2 regions of the Mycobacterium sp. NPDC003323 genome follow, and region 2 is predicted to be linked to the other one. Evidence: riboswitches for the same ligand, from Rfam matches in the RefSeq annotation. Region 2 holds a riboswitch; the other holds the start of a gene.
What was found. A riboswitch is a leader RNA that binds a small molecule or an ion and turns the genes downstream of it on or off. The one in region 2 is predicted to bind cobalamin.

Region 1: linked by a shared signal. The riboswitch ahead of ACWDUN_RS10990 (energy-coupling factor ABC transporter permease) and the one ahead of ACWDUN_RS14565 (ABC transporter substrate-binding protein) in region 2 are both predicted to bind cobalamin.

What each region holds. Positions count from the first base shown of each region.
Region 1 is NZ_JBSFSB010000003.1:280,184-287,269, forward strand. It holds gene ACWDUN_RS10960 (A/G-specific adenine glycosylase) at 1-337, shown strand, start outside; gene ACWDUN_RS10965 (GlxA family transcriptional regulator) at 334-1,302, opposite strand; gene ACWDUN_RS10970 (hypothetical protein) at 1,374-1,628, shown strand; gene ACWDUN_RS10975 (alpha/beta fold hydrolase) at 1,602-2,372, opposite strand; gene mhuD (mycobilin-forming heme oxygenase MhuD) at 2,415-2,726, shown strand; gene ACWDUN_RS10985 (serine hydrolase) at 2,707-4,059, shown strand; cobalamin riboswitch at 4,091-4,290, shown strand; gene ACWDUN_RS10990 (energy-coupling factor ABC transporter permease) at 4,328-5,047, shown strand; gene ACWDUN_RS10995 (energy-coupling factor ABC transporter substrate-binding protein) at 5,050-5,397, shown strand; gene ACWDUN_RS11000 (CbiQ family ECF transporter T component) at 5,407-6,150, shown strand; gene ACWDUN_RS11005 (energy-coupling factor ABC transporter ATP-binding protein) at 6,143-6,925, shown strand; gene clpC1 (ATP-dependent protease ATP-binding subunit ClpC) at 6,985-7,086, opposite strand, start outside.
Region 2 is NZ_JBSFSB010000005.1:102,381-109,466, forward strand. It holds gene ACWDUN_RS14560 (ABC transporter substrate-binding protein) at 1-607, opposite strand, end outside; gene ACWDUN_RS14565 (ABC transporter substrate-binding protein) at 607-1,623, opposite strand; cobalamin riboswitch at 1,666-1,806, opposite strand; gene ACWDUN_RS14570 (GNAT family N-acetyltransferase) at 1,772-2,377, opposite strand; gene ACWDUN_RS14575 (CBS domain-containing protein) at 2,387-2,815, opposite strand; gene ACWDUN_RS14580 (ribonuclease Z) at 2,925-3,782, shown strand; gene ACWDUN_RS14585 (transglutaminase family protein) at 3,793-4,632, opposite strand; gene ACWDUN_RS14590 (alpha-E domain-containing protein) at 4,636-5,613, opposite strand; gene ACWDUN_RS14595 (circularly permuted type 2 ATP-grasp protein) at 5,613-7,086, opposite strand, start outside.

The DNA.
Region 1 (7,086 bases), on a different contig from region 2:
GGCGCTGATGGAGCTCGGGGCGATCGTGTGCACCGCGCGCAACCCGCGCTGCGGGTTGTGTCCGCTGCCCGCGTGCCGGTGGAAGTCAGCGGGCCACCCGCCGGCGACCACTCCGGCGCGCCGGGTGCAGCGTTATGCCGGCACCGATCGTCAGGCCCGCGGGCGATTGTTGGACGTGCTGCGCGCCAGCGCGGCGCCGGTGACGCGAGCCCAGCTCGATGTGGCCTGGTTGTCCGATACCGCCCAGCGCGACCGCGCGCTGGATTCGCTGCTGACCGACGGTCTGGTGGAGCAGACCGCGGCGGGGTTGTTCGCGCTCGCGGGCGAGGGTGACTAGGCGCTCTCCTCGCACGAGTCGCAGGAGAACCGGCGACGGTAATCCGACGGTGTCACCCCGATGATCCGCCGGAAGTGGTGGCGCAACAGCGTCGCGGTGCCGAATCCGCAGCGGTCGGCGACCCGGTCGATGTCCAGGTCGGTCTCCTCGAGCAGTCGGCGCGCGTAGAGCACCCGCTGATCTGTCACCCACTGCATCGGGGTGCGCCCGGTCTCGTCGACGAAGCGGCGGGCGAAGGTGCGCGCCGACATGTTCGCCCGCGCGGCGAGCGAGGCCACCGTGTGCGGCTTGTCCAGATTGGCCAGAATCCAGTCCAGTTGCGGGGCAAAGCCTTCGGAGTAGCGAGCCGGAATGGGCTGATCGATGTACTGGCGCTGACCGCCGTCGCGCTGTGGCGGGACCACCATCCGGCGGGCGATCTTGTTGGTGACCTCGGCGCCCAACTCGCGGCGCACCAGGTGCAGGCAGGCATCGATACCGGCCGCGGTGCCCGCACTGGTGATCAGGTTGCCGTCGTCGACGAACAGCACGTTGCGGTCGACCCGTGCGGTCGGGTGCGCGGCGGCCAGGTCGTCGGCGTGCATCCAATGCGTGGTGCACGGCCGGCCGTCGAGCAGTCCGGCCGCACCGGCCAGGAAGGCGCCCGAGCAGACCGTCAGCACGGTCGACCCGGAGTCGACGGCGCGGCGCACCGCATCCAGCGCCTCGGGTAGGTAGTCGGATCCGCTGATGGCGGGGATCGCCACCAGGTCGGCGCCGGTCAGCTCGTCCAGGCCGTGGTCGGGAGTCAGCGTCGCGCCCACCGAGGTGCGGATGGGCTCGCCGGCCCGCGGTCCGCACACCTTGAAATCGAAGTTCGGCACCCCGTCGGCGGATCGGTCGATGCCGAACACCTCGCAGATCACGCCGAACTCGAAAATCGCTAGACCGTCCAGCACCAGCACCGATACGCTCGATATCGCCATGGCAGCATTTTATCTCAAGGTGTCATTCCTGCCACTGTTGGCTGGATATTTATCAACGGAGTATTACTGCCATGACCACAGCACTGATCACCCTCGCCATACTCGCGCCGTTCCTGTTGGGCGCGTTCCTGATCCGCGCCGCCCACCGCCAGGGCATCCTGCGGTTGTCCCTGGATCAGTTCCGCATCGCCGCACCACTGGCCGGTAGCTTCCACGCCGAGGACCGCGACGGGCTGCGCACCCAGCACGAACTCGACGCCATCCGCAGCCGGTTCTCCGAGCACCCCGTCTGGCCCGCCTCAAGCGCCTCCGGCGAGCGTCGTTAGAAAGCCGTGTACGGCGTCGCGATAGGCGTCGGGAGCATCATCGTGGATCAGATGTCCCGCCCCCGGCACCTGCAGATAGGTTGTGCGGTAACCCGTTTCATGCATCTGGCGCATCTGCCCCGGCGGTGCCACGGTGCCGCCGGCCTCCAGCAGCAGCACCGGGGCGCGCACATCGCGCCACTGTTGCCAGTAGTCGCGGGTGCCCCACTGCGCGGCGATCTCGATCCATCGATCGGTGTGACCGTGCAGCCGCCAGCCGGTCGGGGTCCGATCGAAGGCCTCCAAGAAGTACTGCCCGGCCACCGGGCCGAACTCCCGGTACACCTGCTCGGCCGCATCGAACTCGACCGGCAGGGCGCGCAGCCACGGCTCCCACGGCCCGGTGGTGCGGCCGCGGAAGTCCGGCGCCATGTCCTCGACGACGACGGCCGTCACCAGATCCGGGCGCTGCGCGGCCAGACACCACGAGTGCAGGCCGCCCATCGAATGCCCGATCAGCGTCACCGGGCAGCCGAGTCCGGCCACCGCGTCGCCCAGATCCTGCACGAAACGCTCCGTGCTGACGGGGTACGGATCGGCGACATCGCGACCCCGGTGCCACGGCGCGTCGTAGGTGTACACCGTCCCCAGCGCGGTCAGCCACGGCAGTTGACGCGACCAGGTGCTGCCGCGTCCCATCAGCCCGTGCACCAGGACCAGCGGCGCACCGGTGCCACCGCGCGCGGTCAAAAGATCGCTTCGCATGCCGACATCCTGCCGGGGGCCGGCCCGGGTAGCCTCATGCACATGCCCGTCGTGAAGATCAATGCCATCGAGGTCCCGGCCGACGCAGGCCCGGAACTGGAGAAGCGGTTCGCACATCGCGCCCACGCCGTCGACAACCAGCCCGGTTTCCTCGGCTTCCAGCTGCTGCGCCCAGTCAAGGGCGAGGACCGCTATTTCGTGGTGACGCAGTGGGAGTCCGAAGAGGCGTTCCAGGCCTGGGCCCAGGGCCCCGCCGTGGAGGCGCACGCCGGCCAGCAGAACAAGCCGGTCGCCACCGGTGCCTCACTGCTGGAGTTCGAGGTTGTGTTGGACGTTGCGGGGACCGGTAAGTAACACGCCGCGGCGCGCGCTGCAGATAGCCGCCCTGGCCACCGCTGCCGTCCTCGCGGCATCCGGCTGCGCCCACACCGGCCCGCCGGTGGCCGATGCGGCGTACGGCATGCACATCGAGACCAACACCCCGCAGGGGCTGCGCGCCAAGCAACTGCTGGACATGGTCAACTCCGACTGGCCGATCGGGGTCGTGCCGGTGGCCACGCTGGCCGCGCCGCAACAGGTGGAATACGTCGCCGGGGCGATGGACCGGCTCTGGGCCGACCGCCCCATCACCGTCACCGCCATGTCACTGGGCGCCGGGCAGGCCACCCTGCACGTGCGCAATTCCTACGGCATCGAGCAGATGATCGAGATGCGCACCGGTGCGGGCGGTCTCGTCGACCGCTTCGAGGTCACCGTCGACAAACCCCGGATCCGGCAGTGGTCGGATGTGGACGCCGCGATCGCCCGCTCCGGTGCCGCCTACGCCTATCAGGTGTCCAAGGTCGACGACGGCAAGTGCGTGCAGGTCGCGGGCACCGACGTCGACAAGTCCATGCCGCTGGCGTCGATCTTCAAGCTGTACGTGCTGCTCGCGCTCGCCGATGCGGTCCACGCCGGAACCGTCGACTGGGACGAGCGGTTGACCATCACCAAGGCGGACAAGGCCGTCGGCTCGGCGGGCTTCGACGAGCTCGAGCCCGGATCCACGGTATCGGTGAGAGATGCTGCGCAGCAGATGATCTCGGCGAGCGACAATATGGCCACCGACATGTTGATGGCCCGCCTCGGTCCCGGCGCGGTGGAACGGGCGCTGGTCACCGCAGGCCATCACGACCCGTCGAAGATGACGCCTTTCCCCACCGCGCACGAGTTGTTCTCCATCGGCTGGGGCAAGCCCGATGTGCGCGCCGAGTGGAAAAACGCGTCCCCGCAGCGCCGCGCGCAGATGCTCGCGGACACCAGAGCCCTTCCCTACGAACCGGATCCGATGCTCACCCGGGTCCCGGCCTCGCCGTACGGCATCGAGTGGTACGGCACCCCGATGGACATCTGCCGGGTGCACGCCGCGCTGCAGGCCGCCGCGACCGGGCCGGCGGCACCGGTACGCGACATCCTGTCGGCCACCCCCGGCATCGAACTCGACGAATCCCGGTGGGGCTATGTCGGCGCCAAGGGCGGCAACCTGCCCGGCGACCTCACGTTCAGCTGGTACGCCGAGGACCGCACCGGGCAGGGTTGGGTGGTCAGCTATCAGCTCAACTGGCCGCAGTATCGCAGCCTGACCGCGGCGACCTGGTTGCTGTCGGTCGCCACCGAGTCATTCGGTCTGATCCCGGTGGGCAGCTGACCACATCGCCGACTCATGCGCATACCGCGATGTATGCTCGCCCTGCTGCGGCGTTCGGGAACCCGGTGTGAAACCGGGGCGGCCCTCGCCACTGTAAACGGGAAGTCGGCGTCCATCGGTGCCACTGCTCGCACGTCGTGCGGGCGGGAAGGCGGACTCCGGCGTTGCGGACCACCACGGTGGTCCGGTGGACCCGTGAGCCAGGAGACCGGCCGCAGCACCGATATCGATGCCCACGAGGTGCTGGGCGGAAAGGCACGTCAGACATATGCACATCGCAGAGGGATTCCTACCTGCGGCGCACGCGATCGGATGGACCGTCGCGTCGGCCCCATTCGTCGTCTACGGCGCCCGACAGGTCGTCGTCACCGTCAGGAAGCACCCGTCCGCGGGTCCGCTGCTGGCCGCGGTCGGCGCGTTCTCGTTCGTCATGTCGGCCATCAAGTTGCCGTCGGTGACGGGCTCCAGCTCGCATCCGACCGGCACGGGCCTGGGCACGGCGATCTTCAGACCACCCGTGATGGCGTTCCTGGGCACCATCGTGCTGCTGTTCCAGGCGCTGCTGCTGGCCCACGGCGGCATCACCACCCTCGGCGCGAACGCGTTCTCGATGGCGATCGCCGGACCGTGGGCCGGTTTCGGCGTCTTCTACCTGCTGCGCAAGGCCGGGGTGGGCGTGTTGCCGGCGGTGTTCGCGCTGGCCTTCGTCGCCGACCTGTTCACCTACATCGTCACCAGCTTCCAGCTGGCCCTGGCCTTCCCGGCCGCCGAAGGCGGTTTCGGGGAGAGCTTCGCCGAGTTCATGGCCGTCTTCGCGGCCACCCAAGTACCGCTGGCCATCGTCGAGGGCCTGGTCACCGTCGTCGTGGTGCGGGTGCTGATGCAGGTGGCGTCCTCGGAACTGGTGCGGCTGGGCTTCCTGCGGCGCGCCGACATGCCGGCCGGCGCCGATGACGAACTGCCCGTCGGCGATCGCAAGGAGGTCTGAACGTGAGCACCGCCAACACCACCTCGACCGGGCGCTCGGTCGTGATGATGACGATCGCGCTGCTGGGGCTGGCCGCAATCATCACCATCGGCTCGCTGCTGTACGGCTACTCGCAGGACTCCGACGCGGAGTTCGGTGGCGCCGACGGACAGGCCGAGGAAGTGATCACCGAGATCCACGCGGACTACGAGCCGTGGTTCTCCCCGCTGGTCGGCGAACTGCCCGGCGAGGTCGAATCCGGTCTGTTCGCCATCCAGGCCGGTGCGGGTGGTCTGATCCTGGGTGCTGCGATCGGCTGGTACGCCGGCCGGCACCGGGGACGGAAAGAAGCGGCCACCGCCCAGCGGTAAGCCGCCCGCGTGAATCCGCTCGAGATCAGCGCCGCCCAGAACCGGTGGGCGCGTGACCCCGCCGCCGAGAAACTGTTCCTGTTCGCGGGGTTGCTGCTGTGCGCGATGGTGCTGCCACCGCGCACGGCAGCACCGCTGGTTCTCGCCGCAACCGCGGTGGTGACGCTGGTGCTGGCCCGGGTGCGGGTGCGGTTGTTCCTGCTGGTGTTGCTCGGTCCGGTGCTGTTCATCGCGATCGGGTCGGTGCCCATCGCGGTCAGCCTGCGCGGCGGAGCGCACCTGGAACCCGGCGGTGTGGATCTGGCCGTGGACACCGCGCTGCGCTCGATGGCGGCCTCGGCGGCCACCATCGGACTGGCGTTGACGACGTTGATGGCAGACCTGCTGGACCTGGCGCGCCGCGCCGGGGTGCCCGCCCCGCTGTGCCATGTCGCCGACCTGACCTATCGGCTGGTGGGGATCCTGGTGCAGTCGGCGCGCAGCGCCCGCGAGGCGGTCGGGCTGCGATTGGGATTGCGCAATCCGCGGGATGCCATCGCGGCCATCGGCTCGCAGACCGCGCTGATCTTCGTCCGCGCGACCGACCGGGCCCGGGCGATGTCGGAGGCGATGTCGCTGCGCGCCGAACCCGGCTGCACCGCCGTCCTCACCGCCGACCGGCCGGTGCGTCCGGCCCGGCTGGCGCTGTCCACCGCGTTGCTTGCTGTGATTGCGGTCGTATCCCTGCTGTCCTGGAGACTCTGGAATGGATGAGGTCCTCGCCCTGGCCGGTGTCGGGTTCAGCTACCCGCGGGGACCGCGGGTGCTCGACGGTGTCGACCTCTCGTTGCGGCCCGGGCAACGGATCGCGCTGCTGGGCGCCAACGGCTCCGGTAAGACGACGTTGTTGCGGATCCTGGTGGGTCTGACCGAGCCGACCGCGGGTCATGTCCGCCTCGACGGCACCGTCCTGACCCGGTCACGCGCCGACCGGACCCGGCTGCGCAGCCGGGTGCAGATGGTCCTGCAGGAACCCGACGACCAGATCGTCGCCGCGACCGTGCGGGCCGACGTCTCGTTCGGCCCGGCCAATCTCGGCCTGGGCCGGGCCGAGGTGATCGACCGGGTCGACGAGGCGATGCACGCGCTGGGTATCGCCGATCTGGCCGACCGGACCCCGAATCTGCTCTCCTTCGGGCAGCGCAAGCGGGTGGCGATCGCCGGGGCGGTCGCCATGCGGCCGCGGGTGCTGCTGCTCGACGAGGCCACCGCCGGATTGGACCCGCGGGCGGTCGAGGATCTGCTGGCCACGCTGAGCGCGCTGGCCGATGGCGGCACGGCGATCGTCCTGGCGACCCACGAGGTCGACGTGGCGTGGACCTGGTCGCAGGAAAGCCTGGTCCTGGGCGCGACGGGGTTGTCGCGCGGCTGCACCCACGAGTTGCTGCTGGACGAGGCGGTGCTCACCGGCGCGCGGCTGGGCATCGGGTGGGGCGCGGCCGTCTCGCGCACGCTGGGTCGCATCGTGACCCGACCCGATCAGCTCTGACCGGCACGCAAAACGGGCGGCCACCCTGTGTCAGGTGACCGCCCGTCTCACGGTGTGCGCTATTCGGCGACCGTGGCCGCCAGGTCCGCGTCCTCGGTGGACCCGGCCGACTTGGGCCGACCGGAGAAGGTGAACTTCGCGTTCTCGCCGGCGCCCTCGCC
Region 2 (7,086 bases):
CCTGCATTCGGCTCGCCGAGACCCGTTGTTCCAGATCGGCGATCAGCTCCTCACCGCGGTCGGTGACGTCGAAGATGCGCGCCAATTCCCGGATCTCGGTGTAGACGGCCGCCATGGTGAACGGTTCGGTGCGGGCCCCGTCGGCGTTGACCGACACCTTCCCCACGCAGTCGCTCGGCGCCAGATAGCTGGGCACACCGAGGGATTCGAACTGGTCGCGGTCGGCGACACCACCGGGCCCCAGCGTTCCCGCGAAGGACGCCGAGACGAAATCCGGTTCCGCGTCCAGCACGGTTTCCAAAGCGGGCTTGTTGTCCGCCAGCCGCGGCACCGCGGCGTTGGCGTCGGCCAGATTCTCCCGGACCGGGTCGGTCCAGGTGGCGGTGCCCACCATCCGGTCGGCCAGCCCGAGCGACAGCAGGATCTCGGTGGAGCCCTGGTTCAGCGCGACCGCACGCTGCGGTGGTGCGTCGATCACCACGTCGCGGCCGCAGTTGTGCACGGTGATCGGGAAACCCGGGGTGGTCGCCGCCTCGGCCGAGGTGTCGTCGTGCCCGCAGCCGGCCACGAGCAGGACCGCGGCCAGCGCCGCGTATCGACGCGCCATCACCGGCGTACCCCGAAGCCGGCGGCGATCTTCTCGATGGCGTCGATCTGACGGATCCCGGGATCCAGTTCCGAGCCGGTCAGCACGACATAGCGCTGCTGTTGCACCGCCGACATGTTGCGCGTCACCGGATCCGATTCCAGGAAACCGATCTTGGCGTCCAACGCGTCACCGTCGATGCGCTTGCGGCTCAGGTCGGCCAGAACCAGGACGTCGGGATCGCGGTCGGCGACGGCCTCCCAGCTGACCTCGGGCCAATCCTCGCGCGCGTCGGCGAACACGTTGGTGGCACCGACCTCGGTCGCGTACAGCCCCGGCGCCGAGCAGCACCCGGCCATGTACGGCGTGCGCAGCCCGGAGAACCAGAACGCGACGGTGGCACCGTCACCGGGCATCTCCGGCGCGTCGGCCAGCCGTGAGCGTAATTGCGAAATCAGCTCCTCGCCGCGCTGCTGGACATCGAAAATCTGTGCCAGTTCCGTGATTTCGCGGAACAGCGTGTCCATCTTCAGGGGCGCGGTCCTGGTCACCGTCTCACCGTCGACATCGGCGTCGACGCACACCGACGGTGACTGATAGGTGGGGATGCCCAATTCGGCCAGTCGTGCGCGCTCGCCCACCACCGCCGGGGTGAAGGTGTGCGCGCTGGCCGAGGTGATGATGTCCGGCTCGACATCGAGCACCGTCTCCAGCCCCGGATCGTTGTCGGCCAACCGCGGCACCCGTTCGTTGTCCTCGGCCAGTTCGGGTAGCACCGGATCGAACCATGTCGAGGTGCCGACCATGCGGTTGGCCAATCCCAGCGACAACAGAATCTCGGTGGAGGCCTGATAGAGCGACACCGCCCGCTGCGGCGGTCCGTCGAAGGTGACCTGCACGCCGCAGTTGTCCAGCGTCAGCGGATAGCTGGTGCGGCCGCCGGTGTCGGGTGCGGCAGGCGCGGCGTCGGGGACATCAGCGGCCCCACAACCGGTGAGCAGGATCAGTGCAGCTGACAGTGTGGTGAACACACGCACGAGATGACTTCCTTCGGTGCAGGGCTCGAACGCGGAGCCGCCAACGATTCACCGGCGGCAGGCATTCGGGCTCCGAGGTCACACCTCGACACCGCTGCGCGTCAGCTCCGGATTCACACCGGATTCCCCTGCTGTCGGTCCCCGCACCCTACCTTGGCGTGCGCCACATCGGGTACAGGGTCGGCCCGTCTGCAACGGTGATCTCGCCGGTCACCTCGAATCCGAAGCGCTCGTAGTAGCCGATGTTGTCCGGATTGCTGGACTCCAGATAGGCCGGCGCGAACTCGGCGTCGCAGCGGTCCAACCGGGACCGCATCAAGGCATGGCCCAGTCCGCCGCCGCGCACCTGCGGGTCGCTGCCGATGACCGCCAGATACCAGTGCGGCTCTTCGGGATGGGACCGTTTCATCAATTCCGAGACCTGCATACCGCGGCGCACCGCGGCACCGAAGGTCCACAACATCGACGGCGCGGCGCGCAACTCCTCGACGGTGGTGTGGCGCCACTGCCCCGGCGGATCCCACAGCGCGGCTGCGGCGATACCGGATCCGGCGGTGGCCACCTCGACCCCGCCGCGGGCCAGATGGTGGTGCCGGGTGAGTGCGGCGAACAGCTTGTGCAGCTTGGCCCGGCGAGCCTGTGGGTCGGGCAGCATCCAAGCCATCACCGGGTCGTCGAAGAAGGCCCGACCGAGTACGTGGGACAGCGCGGCGGTGTCGGCCCGCACTGCGGGGCGGACGGCAACGGAGCTCATGCCCTCATTTCAGCCCTGAGTGATGTATGCCTGCAAGTGCTCGGTGCTGGATTCGAGTTCCTGCAGGCGGGTCTTGACGACGTCACCGATGCTGACGATGCCGGCGAGTCGGCCGTCCTGCAGCACCGGGATATGCCGCACCCGGTGGTGCGTCATGGCCGCGCTCAGGCTGTCGACCGAGTCGTCCGGTGAGCAGAACACCAGGTGGGTCGTCATGATTTCGCTGACCGGACGGTTCAGCAGATCTCCGCCCAGCTCGTGCAGCCGGTGCACCACATCGCGTTCCGACACGATGCCGACCGGCCCGTCGGGGCCCACGACCACCATCGCCCCGATGTTGCGATCGACCAACCCGGCCAGCAGGTCGGCCACCGACGTCTCGGCGGTGATGGTCGCGACGCTGGCTCCCTTGTTCTTCAGCACGTCGGCGATGCGCATGACACCCTCCCCACAGTGTGACCACGAACACAATCAAGGCTACGACGGATCGCGATCCGATTCGACGAATGTCGGCAACCGACCGGCATCCGAACGGTATATCTGAGCGATGATCGAGGTCACCCTGTTGGGCACCGGAAGCCCCCTCCCCGACCCCGACCGGGCCGGCCCGTCGACCCTCATCCGCGCCGGTGAGCAGACCTTCCTGGTCGATTGCGGGCGCGGGGTGCTGCAGCGGCTCGCCGCCGCCGGGTCGGGCGCCAACATGCTCAGCGCGCTGCTGTTGACGCACCTGCACAGCGACCACATCGTGGATCTCGGCGACGTCCTCATCACGAGGTGGATCACCACGTTCACCCCGGACCCGGTGCCGCTGCCGATCATCGGGCCGCCGGGCACGTCGGCCCTGGTGCAGGCGACGCTGACCGCGTTGGGGCACGATATCGGCTACCGCATCGCCCATCACGGCGATCTGAGCGCTCCGCCGCTGGTCCGGGTGCACGAGTTCACCGAGGGCGCGGTCTGGGACGAGGTCGGTGTGCGGGTCAGCGTGGCCCCGACCGACCACCGGCCCGTGGCGCCGACCATCGGCTTCCGCATCGAGCACGACGGTGCCTCGGTCGTGCTGGCCGGTGACACCGTTCCGTGCGACACCCTCGACGAGTTGGCCGCCGGCGCGGGCGCATTGGTGCACACGGTGATTCGCAAGGACCTGATCGACTCGATGCCGCTCCAACGCATCCGCGACATCTGCGACTATCATTCGACCGTCGAGCAGGCCGCCGAGACCGCGGCCCGGGCCGGGGTCGGCATCCTGATCCTCACCCACTATGTGCCTGCGATGGTCAAGGGCACCGAGGACCAGTGGCGGGCGCTGGCCGCCGGCCGGTTCGACCGGCAGATCGAACTCGGTGACGATCTGCACCGGGTCCAGGTCCACCCCGGCGTCTGCACGAAGACGTCGTGAGGTCGCCCGCTCAGGCCAGGCGGGTGATCTCGACCACCACGTCCAGATCGGTGGAACCCTCGCCGGAGTAGATGCCCTTCAACGGGGTGACATCGGAGTAGTCACGGCCGACGCCGACGGTGATGTACTGCTCGTTGATGTCGGTGTCGTTGGTGGGGTCGTAGTTCCACCAACCGCCGGTCCAGGCCTGCACCCAGGCGTGGCTCTGCCCGTCGACGGTGTCACCGACCGCCGCCTTCGGCTTGGGGTGCAGGTACCCGGACACATATCTGGCGGGAATCCCCATGCTACGCAACAGGATCAGGGTCAGGTGCGCGAAATCCTGGCACACCCCCTTGCCCTCCCGCAGCGCGTCGAGCCCCGACGAATGCACACCGGTGGTGCCCGGGACGTAGTCCAGTTCGCTGCGCACCCAGTTCGCGGCGGCCACCACGGCCTCCTGCGGTTCGTACTCCTTGGCGATGCGCTGCCCCACACGCTGGATGCGTTTGCTCGCCGGTGTGTAGTCGGTGGGGCTGAGCACCTCGTCGAACCTGTCGATCACCGCCTCGGCGCGCAGATCCTCCCAGCTGACCGCCTCCGCGGGCATCTCCCCGACCTCGGTCTCCACCACCGAGGACGAGGTGACCTCCAGTTCGGTGTGCGGGGCATGCAGGTCGAAGGACGTCACCGCGGTACCCCAGTAGTCGAGATAGCGATACGACCTGGTGGCCGGCACGGTCTCGACCCGGTTGAGGATGACGTTCTGCCGGGAGTCCGACCGCGGGGTGAGCCTCGCCTCGTTGAACGACGCGGTGACCGGTGACTTGTAGGCGTATCCGGTCGCGTGGACCACGCGCATCCGCCACATCTGTCAGATCTCCCCTTCTTCGATGACGACGGCACCGTGCTTGCCCGCGTCGGTCCAGGCCACCCACGGAGCGGAGTGAAAGTACTGCACCGCCAACGCCTCACTGACATCGGCACACGTCTTCTGCAGCCCCGACAGGTGATCGGCCAGCGATTCGAGCAGCAGGCCGGGCTGCAGGAACTCCAACTCGCTGCGGGCACGCCCGAGCAGGCGCTGTGCCTCACCGGTGGAGCCCACCCGGTTGTGCCTACCGTTCTGCAGTTCCTCGAGGCTGTGTTCGGCCAGCCGCAGCGAGTAGAAGACCGAACGCGGGAAAAGCCGGTCCAGCAGCAGGAATTCGACCACCCGGCCGGCGTCGAGCACGCCGCGGTAGGTGCGCAGATAGGTGTCGTGGGCACCCGCCGACCGCAGCACGGTCACCCACGCCGGCGAGGACGCGCTGTCGCCGACGCGGGACAACAGCAGGCGCACCGTCATGTCGACACGTTCGATGGCGCGGCCCAGCACCATGAACCGGTAGCCGTCATCGCGCGACAGCGTCGAGTCCGCCAGCCCGGCGAACATCGCTGCCCTGCCCTCGACGTAGCCCAGGAACTCGTGCGGCCCCAGACGCCGGGCGGCGCGTTCACGTTCGGCCAGCGCGTTGTAGGTGGTGTTGAGGCATTCCCACATCTCGGTGGAGGTCACCTCCCGCGCGCCGCGGGCGTTCTCCCGGGCCGCCGAGATGGAGTCGACGATCGAATTGCCGCCGTAGATATCGCGGCTGAAGGCCACCAGATCGGTCAGCGACCAGACGTCGAGTTCGGTGTCCGGTGGCTCGATACCGAGGGCCTGCAACAGCACTCGCGAGGCCTGATCGGGGTCGACGCTGGAATCCTCCAGCAGTTGGTGCACCGCGACATCGAGGATCCGGGCGGTGTCATCGGCGCGTTCGACATAGCGGCCGATCCAGTACAGCGATTCCGCGTTACGAGCCAGCATCATCGCCTCCCGAGCACGTCGCCGCGCGCCTGCTGCTGTTGTTGGTTCTGTTGATTCTGCTGTTGCTGCTGCGAGGAGAGCTCGGAAACCTGTTCGGCGCGTGGCACTTTGGCCGCCTTCGCCTTGGCGGCGGGAACCAGCTCGGCGGCGGCCAGCTCACGGTCGGCCGCCGAGGCGCGCGAGGCCAGCACCCAGGTGTCCTTGGATCCGCCGCCCTGACTGGAGTTCACCACCAGCGACCCCTCGGGCAGCGCGACCCGGGTCAGGCCACCGGGCAGCACCCAGACGTCGTCACCATCGTTGACGGCGAACGGCCGCAGATCGACGTGGCGCGGCGCGAGTTTGTCGCCGATCTTGGTCGGCACCGTCGACAGCTGCACGACCGGCTGGGCGATCCAGCCGCGCGGGTCGGCGCGGATCTTCTTGGAGATCGTCGCGAGTTCCTTGGGCGAGGCGTCCGGCCCGAATACGATCCCGTAGCCGCCGGATCCCTCCACCGGTTTGATCACCAGTTCGTCGACCCGGTCGAGGACCTCCTCGCGCTCGTCGTCCAGCCAGCAGCGGAAGGTGTCGACATTGGCCAACAGCGGCTTCTCCCCGAGGTAGTACTCGATGATGGTGGGCACGTAGGTGTAGACGAGCTTGTCGTCACCGACCCCGTTGCCCACGGCGCTGGAGATCACGACGTTGCCGGCGCGGGCGGCGTTGAGCACCCCGGCCACGCCGAGCACCGAGTCCGGCTTGAACTGCATCGGGTCCAGGAAGTCGTCGTCGATGCGGCGGTAGATGACGTCGACCTGGCGTTCACCCTCGGTGGTGCGCATGTAGACGGTGTTGTCGCGGCAGAACAGGTCGCGGCCCTCGACGAGTTCGACGCCCATCTGCCGGGCCAGCAGCGAATGCTCGAAGTACGCGGAGTTGTACACCCCGGGAGTGAGCACGACGACCGTCGGATCGGCCTCGTTGGAGGCGGCGGCCTTGCGCAACGCACGCAACAGGTGCGAGGAGTAGTCGCCGACCGCGCGCACCCGGTGGCTGGCGAACAGGTTCGGGAAGACCCGCGCCATCGTGCGGCGGTTCTCCATGACGTAGGACACCCCCGACGGTGAGCGCAGGTTGTCCTCCAACACCCGGAAGGTGCCCTGGGCGTCGCGGACCAGATCGATACCGGCCACGTGGATGCGCACCCCATTGGGCGGCACGATGCCGACGGCCTCGCGATGGAAGTGTTCACACGAGGTGATCAACCGGCGCGGGATGACGCCGTCGCGCAGGATCTCCTGCTCGCCGTAGATGTCGTCGAGGTAGAGCTCCAGTGCCCGGACGCGCTGCGCGATGCCGCGCTCCAGCCGGGTCCATTCCGCAGCCGAGATGACCCGCGGCACCAAATCCAGCGGGAAGGGGCGCTCCTGCCCCGACAGCGAGAAGGTGATGCCCTGGTCGATGAAGGCGCGGCCGAGCGCATCCGTGCGG